2 regions of the Lactobacillus sp. ESL0681 genome follow, and region 2 is predicted to be linked to the other one. Evidence: riboswitches for the same ligand, from Rfam matches in the RefSeq annotation. Region 2 holds a riboswitch; the other holds the start of a gene.
What was found. A riboswitch is a leader RNA that binds a small molecule or an ion and turns the genes downstream of it on or off. The one in region 2 is predicted to bind lysine.
Positions count from the first base shown of each region.

Region 1: it holds a riboswitch for lysine, as region 2 does, so the genes downstream of both, lysA (diaminopimelate decarboxylase) here and OZX59_RS06680 (ABC transporter substrate-binding protein/permease) in region 2, are expected to answer to the same signal.

Region 1 covers NZ_CP113943.1:1,076,332-1,082,547, reverse strand. The annotation lists gene dapB (4-hydroxy-tetrahydrodipicolinate reductase) at 1-724, opposite strand, end outside; gene dapA (4-hydroxy-tetrahydrodipicolinate synthase) at 717-1,643, opposite strand; gene OZX59_RS05205 (N-acetyldiaminopimelate deacetylase) at 1,664-2,818, opposite strand; gene dapD (2,3,4,5-tetrahydropyridine-2,6-dicarboxylate N-acetyltransferase) at 2,824-3,534, opposite strand; gene lysA (diaminopimelate decarboxylase) at 3,545-4,837, opposite strand; lysine riboswitch at 4,922-5,103, opposite strand; gene OZX59_RS05190 (aspartate kinase) at 5,273-6,216, shown strand, end outside.
Region 2 covers NZ_CP113943.1:1,395,406-1,401,339, forward strand. The annotation lists gene OZX59_RS06670 (pyridoxamine 5'-phosphate oxidase family protein) at 1-283, shown strand, start outside; gene OZX59_RS06675 (amino acid ABC transporter ATP-binding protein) at 330-1,079, opposite strand; gene OZX59_RS06680 (ABC transporter substrate-binding protein/permease) at 1,079-2,698, opposite strand; lysine riboswitch at 2,813-2,988, opposite strand; gene OZX59_RS06685 (YbhB/YbcL family Raf kinase inhibitor-like protein) at 3,099-3,563, shown strand; gene OZX59_RS06690 (ArgE/DapE family deacylase) at 3,572-4,729, opposite strand; gene OZX59_RS06695 (ABC transporter substrate-binding protein/permease) at 4,748-5,934, opposite strand, start outside.

The DNA of each region.
Region 1 (6,216 bases), 320 kb from region 2:
TAACTTTTTCAAGCGCTAATCTAACCCCGTGCATGAAGGAATGGCGATCAAAAGAATCTTGTCTAATCGTTAAAGCTTCACCGTCGCCGCCAAAGAGCACTTGTTCATGGGCAACGTAGCCGGGTAAACGAACTGCGTGGATAGGAATGCCATATTTGTCAGCACCACGTGCGGGATTATTTGCAAAGTTTGCTTCGGGTTGATGATTGCGATTTTGCGCGATGATTTGCGCGGTTTGAATGGCAGTTCCTGAAGGCGCATCTTTTTTATCGGCATGATGCATTTCGATAATCTCGGCATCTGGAAAGTAAGCAGCTGCAATTTGAGCAAATTTCATTAATAAAATGGCTGATAGACCAAAGTTGGGGGCAATAATACCGCCAACTTTTTTATCGGTTGCTAAAACTTGTAGTTTAGCAGCTTGTTCGTCGGTTAAGCCGCTAGTACCAATTATGGGTTTAATGTTGTGTTCTATGGCAAATTTGGTATTGTCATAAACAGCGCTCGGAACAGTAAAATCAATCCAAATGTCATACTGACCAGTAATATCAGTCAACTTTTTAAACATTTTGACAGATGAAGCTAACTGATAAGTGGCGGGATCTAGGCTAGTTAGATGCGGCGCTAACACACCAGTTATTTCGTAATCAGGTAAAGAGTCGATCAACTTAACAACTTCTTGTCCCATTGAACCGTTAAAACCGGCTAAAAATACTTTAAGCATGATTTTCTCCTAACGTTAAAACAAGCGGCGCAGCTAAATTATAATTGGGTAGTTCAAGTGCCTGGGCTAATTGTTGTTTTTCGGATTCGTTTAAATCAACAATTGGTAAGCGGCAGCTACCAGTATGAAAACCTTGGGCGTTCAAAACAGCTTTTACTCCAGAAGGTGATGGAAATAAAAATAATGCGTCCATCTTTGGGGTAAGGAGCCGCTGCCAACTACCGGCTTCAGCAATCTTACCAGCTTTAAGCGCCTGATACATTTGCGTCATTTGGTCACCATAAAGATGGGAAGCAACAGAAATAATTCCCTGAGCGCCAATTACTTTAGCGACTAAAGCTTGCTTATCTTCACCGCTATATACTAAAAAGTCGCTTGGTGCATGTTCTACGAGATATTCTAAATCTTCGGTGGTAGTACATTGCTTAACGCCGATAATGTTGGGATGCTTTGCTAATTGTAAAACCGTTTCGTTAGTCATCGTGACACCAGTGCGACCGGGAATATTATAAATTATGATTGGTAAGTCTGAATGATCAGCGATTGCAGTAAAATGGGCCAACATCCCGCGCTGATTAGGCTTGTTGTAATATGGTACGACCACGAGTAATGCATCAATCCCAGCAATTTGACTGACTTTTTGAGTTAACTCGATAGTCGCTGCGGTATTGTTAGAACCAGTGCCAGCGATAATGGGTACCCGACCTGCTACGATTTCAACGGCTTTTTGATAAAGCGCGATTTTCTCATCATAAGTTAGCGTAGCAACTTCGCCAGTTGTACCGCCAAAGACAAAGCCCTGACTGCCATGGGCAATTAAATGGTTAACTAGTTGCTTAAGACCAGCATAATTAAGCGATCCATCGTCATTAAAAGGGGTAATAATCGCAGTTATAATTTCTGCTTCTTGTAGTAACATTTTTATTTTTCCTTCCTATATTATAAATTCGCCATTCGATATTCTAGAAAACCAATAACGGTTTTGACGCCGATCATGATTGCGCGTTCATCCGGTACAAAAGTAGCTGAATGTAGTGCACTAGTTTTGCCAACTCCTAACCAGAACATGGTGCCGGGAATTTTGCTTAGAAGATAACCAAAATCTTCGCCAGTCATGGCAGGGGATGTTTTGACAAAATCAATATCGGATTTTTGCTGTAAAAAATTAATTAATTGCTTAGTTAATTTAGGATCATTTTTCACTGGGAAATAACCGCCTTGGTTAAAGTCAAGTTTTACTTGTGCGTTATAACTTGTAGCAATTCCTTGAGCAATTGCTTGCAGACGCTGTTTAATTTGCTCAATAATTGGTTGGCTTAAACCGCGAATAGTCCCTTCGATATGAGCACTGCCAGCGATGGCATTGCGTACACTGCCAGCAGTCATTTTTCCTAGGGTAATGACGCCAGCCTCTAAGGGATCAATACTGCGCGAAATGATTGTCTGTACTTGGTTGACGAATTCTGCTGCTGCGACCACCATGTCATTAGCATTTTGGGGATAAGCGGCATGACCATCTCGACCGTAAAAGTCGACGTTAATTTCGGTTGTTCCGGCAAATAAGGTTCCAAGACATGTACCAATACTACCTGTTGCAAGTTTAGGCGTATCGTGCAATGCGTAGATTTCAGTAATGTGTGATTTTCCTTGAAAAAGTCCAAGATCATAAGCTAATTTAGCGCCACTTTCACTTTCTTCGGCAGGTTGGAAGAAAAAGACTAAATTATCAGTAGGTTGCTGATCAGCAAAATAGCTGAGAATGCCCAGAGCAACACTCATGTGGAGATCATGACCACAAGCATGCATTATGCCGGGATGGGTTGATTGAAATGGCAGCCCAGTTTGTTCGCTGACTGGTAGTCCATCAATATCAGCACGATAACCAAGCGTTTTGTGCGGATTTTTACCCTGAACGTAAATCATAATGGCAGTTGGCAACTCAGAAAATTCCTTGATTGTTAGGTATTGTTGCGGGAAGCTGCTAATAATTTTTAACAGTAACTTGTGGGTTTCATGTTCTGCTAAAGCCAGCTCAGGGATTTGATGGAGTTGTCTTCTAATCTTAATTAATTGTTGTTCATTGAGTGCAGGCATTTAAGTCACAACTTTCGCAGCTGATCTTCTAAGCCAGTTTTACTTTTAGTCTTAAGATCTACTTGTTTGATTACTTTAGCAGGAACACCTGCGACCACTGCATTTGGTGCAACGTCTTTGGTAACAATGGCCCCTGCTGCAATTACAGCGCCACTTCCGACTGTAATTCCTTCTAAAACTACGGCGTTAGCGCCAATTAACACATTATCGCCAATCATTACTGGCTGGGCAGAGGCAGGTTCGATGACACCAGCAATTACGGCATTAGCGCCAACATGAACATTTTCGCCGATAATTGCTCTGCCACCGATAACCGCGCCCATATCAACCATGGATTTAGCGCCGATTTCGGCACCAAGATTAATGACTGCCCCCATCATAACAACGGCTTGTTTACCAATCGTTACTTGGTCACGTATAATTGCCCCTGGTTCAATCCGAGCGTCCACTTCTTTAAGATCTAACAATGGCAGTGCAGAATTACGGGCCTCATTTTCAATATGATAATCGCTGATGAGTGCTGCATTTGCTTGCAAGCACTCTTTAACTACCGGCCAGTCGCCAAATAGTACGCCGATTTTGTCATCTAAAAAAGCTTGAATGGTTGAGGGAATAGCTAATTGCTGTAATTTTCCCTGTAAAAAAACTTTAACTGGAGTTGTTTTATCTGCATTGCTAATCAAATTAATTAATTCTTGTGCATCTTTTTTCATAATTTTGCCTCGCTTAATTGAGATAATCTAAATCTAGTCGAATTAAATCGCTAGCGGTTTCTCGTTTAACTACTAGCTTTGCTTGTCCGTTTTCTGCAAAAACCACTGCCGGTCGTCCAACTCGGTTATAGTTGGAGGCCATCGAATAGCCATAAGCTCCAGTGGCTAGCACTGCTAAGATATCTTCCGGACTAATATCTGGTAGTGGTTGGTTTTTCACTAAAATATCTCCTGATTCGCAATAACGACCAGCAATGGTCACGGTTTGGGTTGGTGCAGCTAGAGGGTTGCTCGCTAGGAGCGCTTGATACTTAGCTTGGTAAAGACTCGGTCGAATGTTGTCGCCCATGCCGCCATCAACGCTGATATAGGTTCTGAGATTAGGAATTTCTTTGCGCGCTCCAATGGTATAGAGACTATAACCAGCAGCACCTACGATTGCGCGACCTGGTTCTAGCCAAATCGCTGGTAAATTTAAATTAGTCTCAGCGATTTCAGCTTTTAAGTCGGTCACAATTTGATGAATAAAGCTTTTGGGTGGTAATGGATGATCATTTGCAGTGTATTGAATGCCAAAACCACCGCCCAAATTTAAAACTGCTGGTTGATAGCCATATTTTTCTTGCCAATTAGCAGACAGTTTGACTAGTTTTTTTACTAAGGCACTAAAGCCGTTAACCGCCATAATCTGTGAACCGATATGGGCATGATAGCCAATTAAATGCAAATGTTGACTAGCTAACACTTGTTTTAAAGCTTGTTCTGCTTGTCTTGAAGCAATATCAAAGCCAAACTTGCTGTCAACTTGCCCAGTTTGGATGTATTCGTGAGTGTGAGCAGTAATTCCAGGTGCTAGTCGCAACATGACATTTATTTGGCTGGCAGTTCCAGCTAATAATTGCTCTAAAAGTGTTAATTCGTAAAAGTTATCGACAATAATCGTCCCAACGTGCTGGTCGAGAGCTAGCTTTAGTTCAGCACGGGTTTTATTGTTCCCATGAAAACTGACCTTTGCCATGGGAAAGCCCGCTGCAACAGCAGTCATTAGTTCACCGCTGGAAACTACGTCAAGGTGCCCTTGTTCTTGATTGATAACCTGGTCAATTGCCTTGATTGCTAGTGCTTTTGAAGCATAACTAATTTCGTAATTGATCTTGGTTTCATCAAAAGCGGCTTGAAATTGCTCAAACTGATGTCTGATTTTGGTCACATCATAAACGATTAATGGTGTACCAAAATTATGAGCTAAGTCGATGGCGTCACAACCGCCAATTGTCAGATGTCCTTGTGTATTTGTCTTAACCAAGCTACATTCCTCCAGCTTTACTAACTAAAAAAGGTTCTTTTGTTTACGCTTGAAACAAAAGAACCTTTAAATTTTTGGGATCAATTTGTCGATAGCGCTCCGCAGATTTATTCTGCGACAGTTCATAGTCTCTTAAACTATGCCCCAGCAACTAATCACTTGCTTATTACGATTAGCACTTCGGCAATTTCCCCTTTCAGTTGGCTTCAACGCTAAGCAAAAGCTCGGTCAACTTACTGATGGTTATTGCAACCTCATTCGATAGTGCAAATACTAACTTCTTTTGGTCAGCATGTCAAGAGACTTGGATTAAAATTATTTTTTGACTAGAAAATAAAAATCAGCTGAGTTGCAGATTATAAAATACATGCTAGAATGGCAACTAATCATTTTTGATTTTAAAAATTGACCATTGGAAAAGGAGTTTTAGTGCAAATGAAAGTTGTAAAATTTGGCGGTAGCTCGCTAGCAGATGGTAAGCAGGTCCAGAAGATAATTAAGATTATTCAAGCAGATTCAGAGCGCAAAGTTATCGTTACGTCTGCACCAGGGAAAAGATTTCCTGACGATCGCAAAGTAACAGATTTGTTAATTGTATATGCCAAAAAAACGTTGAAAAACGAGAATACAGCAGTCATCCAAACTGAAATTTGGGCGCGGTATCAGGCAATTGCTGATTATTTTGATCTTGAAACAGAAGAACTTGCGGCGTTAAAGCAAATTTTATTACAACTGCCTAAAAATAAATATCCTAATGATGATTATTTAATGGCAGCGTTTAAGGCTCATGGTGAAATCTTAAATGCACAGTTATTGACGCTAATTTTAAGAAAACTGCGCATTTCTGCCCACTTTGCTGACAGTGCCAAATTAGGAATCACCGTTTCAGCTAATCCACAAGATGCACAAGTTTTGGAAGAAACTTATGAGCATTTAGCTAATTTTCAACTTCCTAGAGGATATATTGTAGTTCCCGGCTTTTATGGTCTAACTAAATCTCAGCAAATCGCGACGTTTTCACGTGGTGGCTCAGATATTACGGGAGCGATTCTAGCACGCGGTTTGCATGCTGATGGTTATGAAAACTTTACTGATGTTGATGCAATTTATGCAGCCGATCCAGCGATAGTAAAACAACCACGGGCAATTAAACGTATGACTTATCGGGAATTGCGGGAGTTGTCATATGCTGGATTTTCAGTTTTTCATGATGAAGCGATATTACCAGCAATTGCTGCTAACATTCCCATTGAAGTTAAAAATACTAATCATCCACTGGCACGAGGAACAGTGATTGTTCCAGCGAAAAATTTCAAGCCTGATACGATAGTTACTGGGGTAGCTGCTGATAGTCATTTTTCCGCTTTATATATTCATCG
Region 2 (5,934 bases):
TTGGATGTCATACATTACAATTGATCAGGAAGATAACCAACTATATTTACCAGCAGCTGGAATGCATAGTATCGAAGCTGACTTTGCTGAAGATAACCATGTAGTGATCACGGTTGGTAGTAAGGAAGTTGAGGGGACAGCAGGTCCAGGTGCTGGCTTTTACATTTATGGTACAGGTAAGTTCCATGCTGAGGGCAAGTATTATGACCAATTAAAAGCTAAATTTCCTTGGCTAAGAAAAATTCTTGAGGTAAAAATTGACCGCATTGAACAAAAAATCTAGCTAACTTAAAAAGCATCCTAATTCAATAAGGATGCTTTTTTGATGCTTAATTATTTTGGAAATTACGCAAAAACTTGGTAGTTTTGTCATTTTGAGGATGATTAAAGAGCTGGTCAGGGCTGCCTTCTTCTGTGATGATACCGTCGCTGATGAACAAGACTTGATCGGCTACGTCGCGGGCAAAGGCCATTTCGTGGGTTACGATAATCATCGTTAAACCTGTTGTGGCTAAGTTCTTCATTACACTTAAAACTTCTCCAACCATCTCGGGATCAAGAGCTGAAGTTGGTTCATCAAATAATAAAATCTCAGGATCCATGGAAATGGCTCGGGCGATAGCTACTCGTTGTTGCTGACCGCCGGATAATTGGTTGGGTCTAGCATCAACGTATTCTGCCATGCCGACTTTTTCCAAATTAGCTAAGGCAATTTGTTTAGCCTCTTCTTTTGATCTTTTAAGGACTAACTCTTGACCTACCATGCAATTAGCTAAGACATTTTTATTTTCAAATAAATCAAATTGTTGGAAAACCATCCCCACTTTAGCCCGATAAATGTTGCGATTATAGTTTTCTGCTAGGACATTTTTGCCGTGAAAATCGATTTCACCAGCACTCGGCTCCTCTAGTAAGTTGATGCACCGCAAGGTAGTTGATTTACCACCACCGGAAGGGCCGATAATCGTTGCGATTTCGCCTTTATTGATGTCAAAGGAGATATCACGTAACACTTCATGATTGCCGAAGGATTTCTTAATATGCTTTAAACTTAAAATGGTTTCGTTTGCTTGTGTCATTATTTCTTGACCTCTGTTTCATTATTAGTTCCGACCTGTACTTGATTAGCCATTAGATTATAGTTCTTGCTTCCTGCCAAGCGTTTTTCAATCAAGTTGAAAATTCTGGTAATTGTGAACGTTAAGATTAGGTAAATTGCTGAAATGGTCAGGTAAGTTGGGAAGAACTTGAAAGTTTGACTGGCAATTGTGGTACCAACGAAGAATAATTCCGAAACCGAGATGATACTCAAGACTGAGGTATCCTTGATATTAACGATAAATTCATTGGTAATTGATGGTAAACAATTCTTGATTGCTTGCGGTAAAATAATGTGCCACATTCTTTGGTTGTGTGTCATTCCCAGTGCACTAGCAGCTTCGAATTGTCCCTCAGGTGTAGAAGTAATCCCACCGCGAATAATCTCAGCTAAGTAGGCACCAGTATTAATAGAAACAATAATTAATGCGGCAACTGTTCGGTCAATGCTCAGGTGCCAAAATTGGGCGATACCATAGTAGATAACGGCAGCTTGCACCATCATTGGAGTACCCCGAAAGATTTCGATATAGACTGCAAGCAACCAATCAACAAATTTCAATCCCCATCTTTTTGGTCGTGACTTTGGAGTTGGGATAGTTCTAATGATACCTACTAATAGACCGATGAAGAAGCCAGCAATGGTTCCGACTGAAGCTAGTAGCAAGGTCATGCCAATTCCGTTCAGAATCATGCCACCGTATTCTTGCCACATGGAGACGAACCAGTTTGTTTGTTTCCCTTTCTTGGAAGACTTATCACTCTTAGGTTGCTGTTTAACGGCCTCATTCATCAACTTGGTTCTTTTAGCTTCTGGAATAGTTGCTAAAATGCGGTTAACGTCTTTGAGCAGCTTTTTATTAGGCTTAGCAATCCCAATCGAAGTAATTGATTCGTCTTTAGTTGCGTGGAAACCCGCCATTTTGCTGACAGCGATTGCCTTAATATCAGGATCGACTAGCTTGAAAGAGGTCGATTCAGTGTCTTCTGCTACATAGCCATCGATTGTTCCAGAGATTAAGCTCTGCCGCATAGCTGCGAAGTCACGCATTGCTGGTTGTCTCTTAGCCCCCTTTAATTGCTTGATTAATTGGTAGTGGAAGGTTCCTTGCTGTGCAGTTAACTTGGCGCCTTTAAAGTCGTTTAAACTTTTAGCGTTAGCATATTTACTGTTGATTTTAGTAATTACAACGAAAGTGCTGCGTTTATATGGCTTAGAAAAATTAATCGCTTTTTCACGCTGTGGGGTTGGACTCATGCCGGCGATGATCAAGTCAGCTTTACCACTAGTTAAAGCGGGCAAAAGACCGTCCCATTCGGTTTTAACCACTTCAACTTTGCGGTGTAATTGTTTACCGATGATTTTCGCAATTTTGACATCATAACCGTTAGCGTAAGCACTTGAACCATTGATTGGTACTGCACCGTTAGCCTTAGTGGTTTGGGTCCAGTTGTAAGGCTGATAATTTGCCTCCATGGCCACCTTCAAGGTATTAGTGTCTTTTTTAGCTACAGTTTGATCGAGATTACTGTTCAAACCAATTGCTAAACTTAACAGTCCAGCAAATAGGACTGCTAACCACTTATTTTTTGACTTCACTTTGAAAACCTCCGTAAATAGTTTCAAACGTAAGCCAATACAATAAAAAAGCGTAAATAAAAACCTCGTTATCTAAGCCAGACAACGAGGTAATAATCAATCATTATTATAGATAAATCAGATAGCGCTCCCCGGGGAAAACCGGGACAGTCCGCAAGATATGCTCTTGCGTCCCAACGAAAACATTGCAGCAAATAATCTTTTCGTTTCGGCGACAATTCTTACATTAGCCTTCTTCGTGTTTGCTCACTCAGACTAAATTCGTAATTGACGCGACCTCTATTGCATTGGAAATTATTTAATTAATGAAAATAATAGTTGAGAAAATCAGCTTTGTCAATCTTTTTCTTTAAAAAAGCATTATAATGAGCCTTGAAAGTGGAAACTTAGGAGAATACTAATGAATAAATTATTATTTACTTGTTCAGCAATTGGTTCTGATCATCGTTTTAAATTACTTAATACCAAATTGGGACAAAACGAATCACCTGAATTTATCCTCAAAAATTTAGATCCACATGCTAAAAGCATTGCAATTATTTTAGAGGATTTAAGTCATCCATTGATTCATAATTTTACCCATTGGGTAATTTGGAATATACCAGCAACAACAATTATTGCAGGTAAGATACCTGCTGGCAAAAGAGTCGCAAATATTAAAGCGGTACAGGGACGAGCATATGGTTGGCATCAGTATGCAGGTCCCAAGCCGCCGCGTGGTCAAAAACATGATTATCGATTTACTGTTTATTCTTTAGCGGAATATTTGGATTTACCTACTAGTGCTAATAAGCGTCAATTTTTCAAGGCAAGTCAGGGTAAAATTATTCAAGCAGGGCAGTTAACTGGTAGTTTTAAACGATGAATAATTATTTATTTAGTCAAATATTTTCTGGCAAATCTTTCATAAAATTCGCAAGCTGATAAGTATTCTGCAACATCAACGTATTCGTTAACTTTGTGTGCTGAAGCATTACCAGGTCCCGCTACTAGCATAACTGGTGGGGTAGGACTCTGGCTAAATTTAGAAGCATCAGTTGTACCTGATTCAGTTACTAGTTTGACGCGATGACCAACAATGTCACTCATCATTTCTTGGGCGGCTAAGAGATACTCGTTATGTTTATCTCCCATGACGGGCTCACCGAGGTAATCGTATTGCAGCGTAAATTGGTGTCGCGGCAATTGATTTATTTCATTTAGAACGTCTGTTAAAACTGCCTGAATATCTGCGACGGTGTATAACGGATTGATCCGAATATTTCCCCGAGCAGTGACTTTGCTGGGCATATTGTTAATCTGGTCACCACCAGAAATCATGGTGATATTGTGGATTACAGGCCCCATTTTTGGATCGACGCGTGGTAAATTTCGTAATTTTTGATTTGCCAAGTTGATAAAATCATACATATTATCAATGGCATTTAAGACGCCAACTTGATCAGTCCTGGCAACTGCACCTTGAGAAGTGACAGTATAGTCAATATCGCCATTGCTAGCATAAGAGATATTGAGATCGGTGGTATCTTCACCAATGATTAAAACATCTAAATCATCGACATAGCCTTGTTTAGTTAATTCCTCTGAACCCCATTGACCAGTTTCTTCACCAACTGACATTAACAAGCGTAATTCACCGCTTAAAGGTACGTTTTCTTCAAGTAAAGTTAGCAGAGTACTGATCATTCCTGCTAGTCCGCTCTTCATATCGGTAGTGCCGCGTCCATAGATTTTAGTATCATGATCGTATAATTTCCCAGAAAAAGGATCATCATGCCAAGCAGCAGGATTGCCCAAGTTAACTACGTCCATATGACCGGAAAAGCCTAACTTGAAATTACCATCTGTTGGTCCAATTGAAATTACCGCACTTTCACGATCTCCTTGATAAGGAATCCGAGTGAACCGAACACGTTCGCCATAGGGGGCAAACAGACTGGCTACGTAGTCAACGACCTGCTTTTCATGGTCATCAATCGTAGGGATTTGGATTAAGTGCTGTAATAGCTTGATTTGTTGTTGCTGATTCATTTTGGTTACTCCTCTTAATTAATTATGTGATTGGGTTTGGCCAACTTGCACTTGGTTAGCCATTAGATTGTAATTTTGCTTACCATTAAGGCGCTTTTCAATTAAATTAAAAATTCTGGTAATAGTGAAGGTCAGGATTAAGTAGATGGCTGAAATGGTGAGGTAGGTCGGGAAAAACTTAAAGGTCTGACTGGCAATGGTGGAACCAACAAAGAATAGCTCGGAAACAGAGATAATACTCAAAACAGAAGTATCTTTGATGTTAACGATGAATTCGTTGGTGATTGACGGCAAGCAATTTTTAATAGCCTGCGGCAAGATAATATGCCACATCTTTTGACTATGAGTCATGCCTAAGGCACTAGCGGCTTCAAATTGTCCTTGCGGTGTAGAAGTGATCCCGCCGCGAATAATTTCGGCTAAATAGGCGCCAGTATTAATAGAAACAATCAGTAGTGCTGCTACTGTTCGATCAATATTTAAATGCCAAAACTGTGCAATGCCATAATAGATTACTGCTGCCTGAACCATCATCGGCGTACCACGAAAGACTTCAATATAAACGGCCAGTAGCCAGTCAAGCAATTTTAGACCCCATCTTTTAGACCGCTTTTTGGGTATCGGAATAGTTCTAATGATACCGACAAGCAGACCGATGAAGAAGCCAGCGATTGTGCCAACTGCTGCCAGCAGTAAGGTCATGCCAATGCCGTTGATGAGCATACCGCCGTACTGGTCAAGCATTGCAATCAGCCAATTTGTCTGCTTAGTAGACTGGCCCTTTTTAGCATGGGTGGTTTTAGGCTGCTCCTTAATAGCAGCTGTCATTAGCTTTTTTCGTTTAGCAGTTGAAATAGTTGCGAGAACTTGATTGACTTCTTTGCGTAATTTTTGATTGGTTTTCGCAACACCGATACAAGATACCATTTGATCCTGCGTGAGGTGAAAACCCTTCATATTGTTAAGCGGCACTGCTTTGATATCTGGATCAACTAATTTAAAAGAAATGGCTTCTGTTGAATCTGCAATATAACCGTCGATGGTACCAGAGATTAGACTTTGACGCATTGCGGAAAAATCACGCATAGGTGGCTGCTTTTTGGCACCCTTTAACTGATTAATCAGCTTGTAGTGAAAGGTACCTTGTTGCGAAGTTAGCTTGGCGCCTTTAAAATCGGTCAGCTTTTTGGCTTTAGCATAAGGAT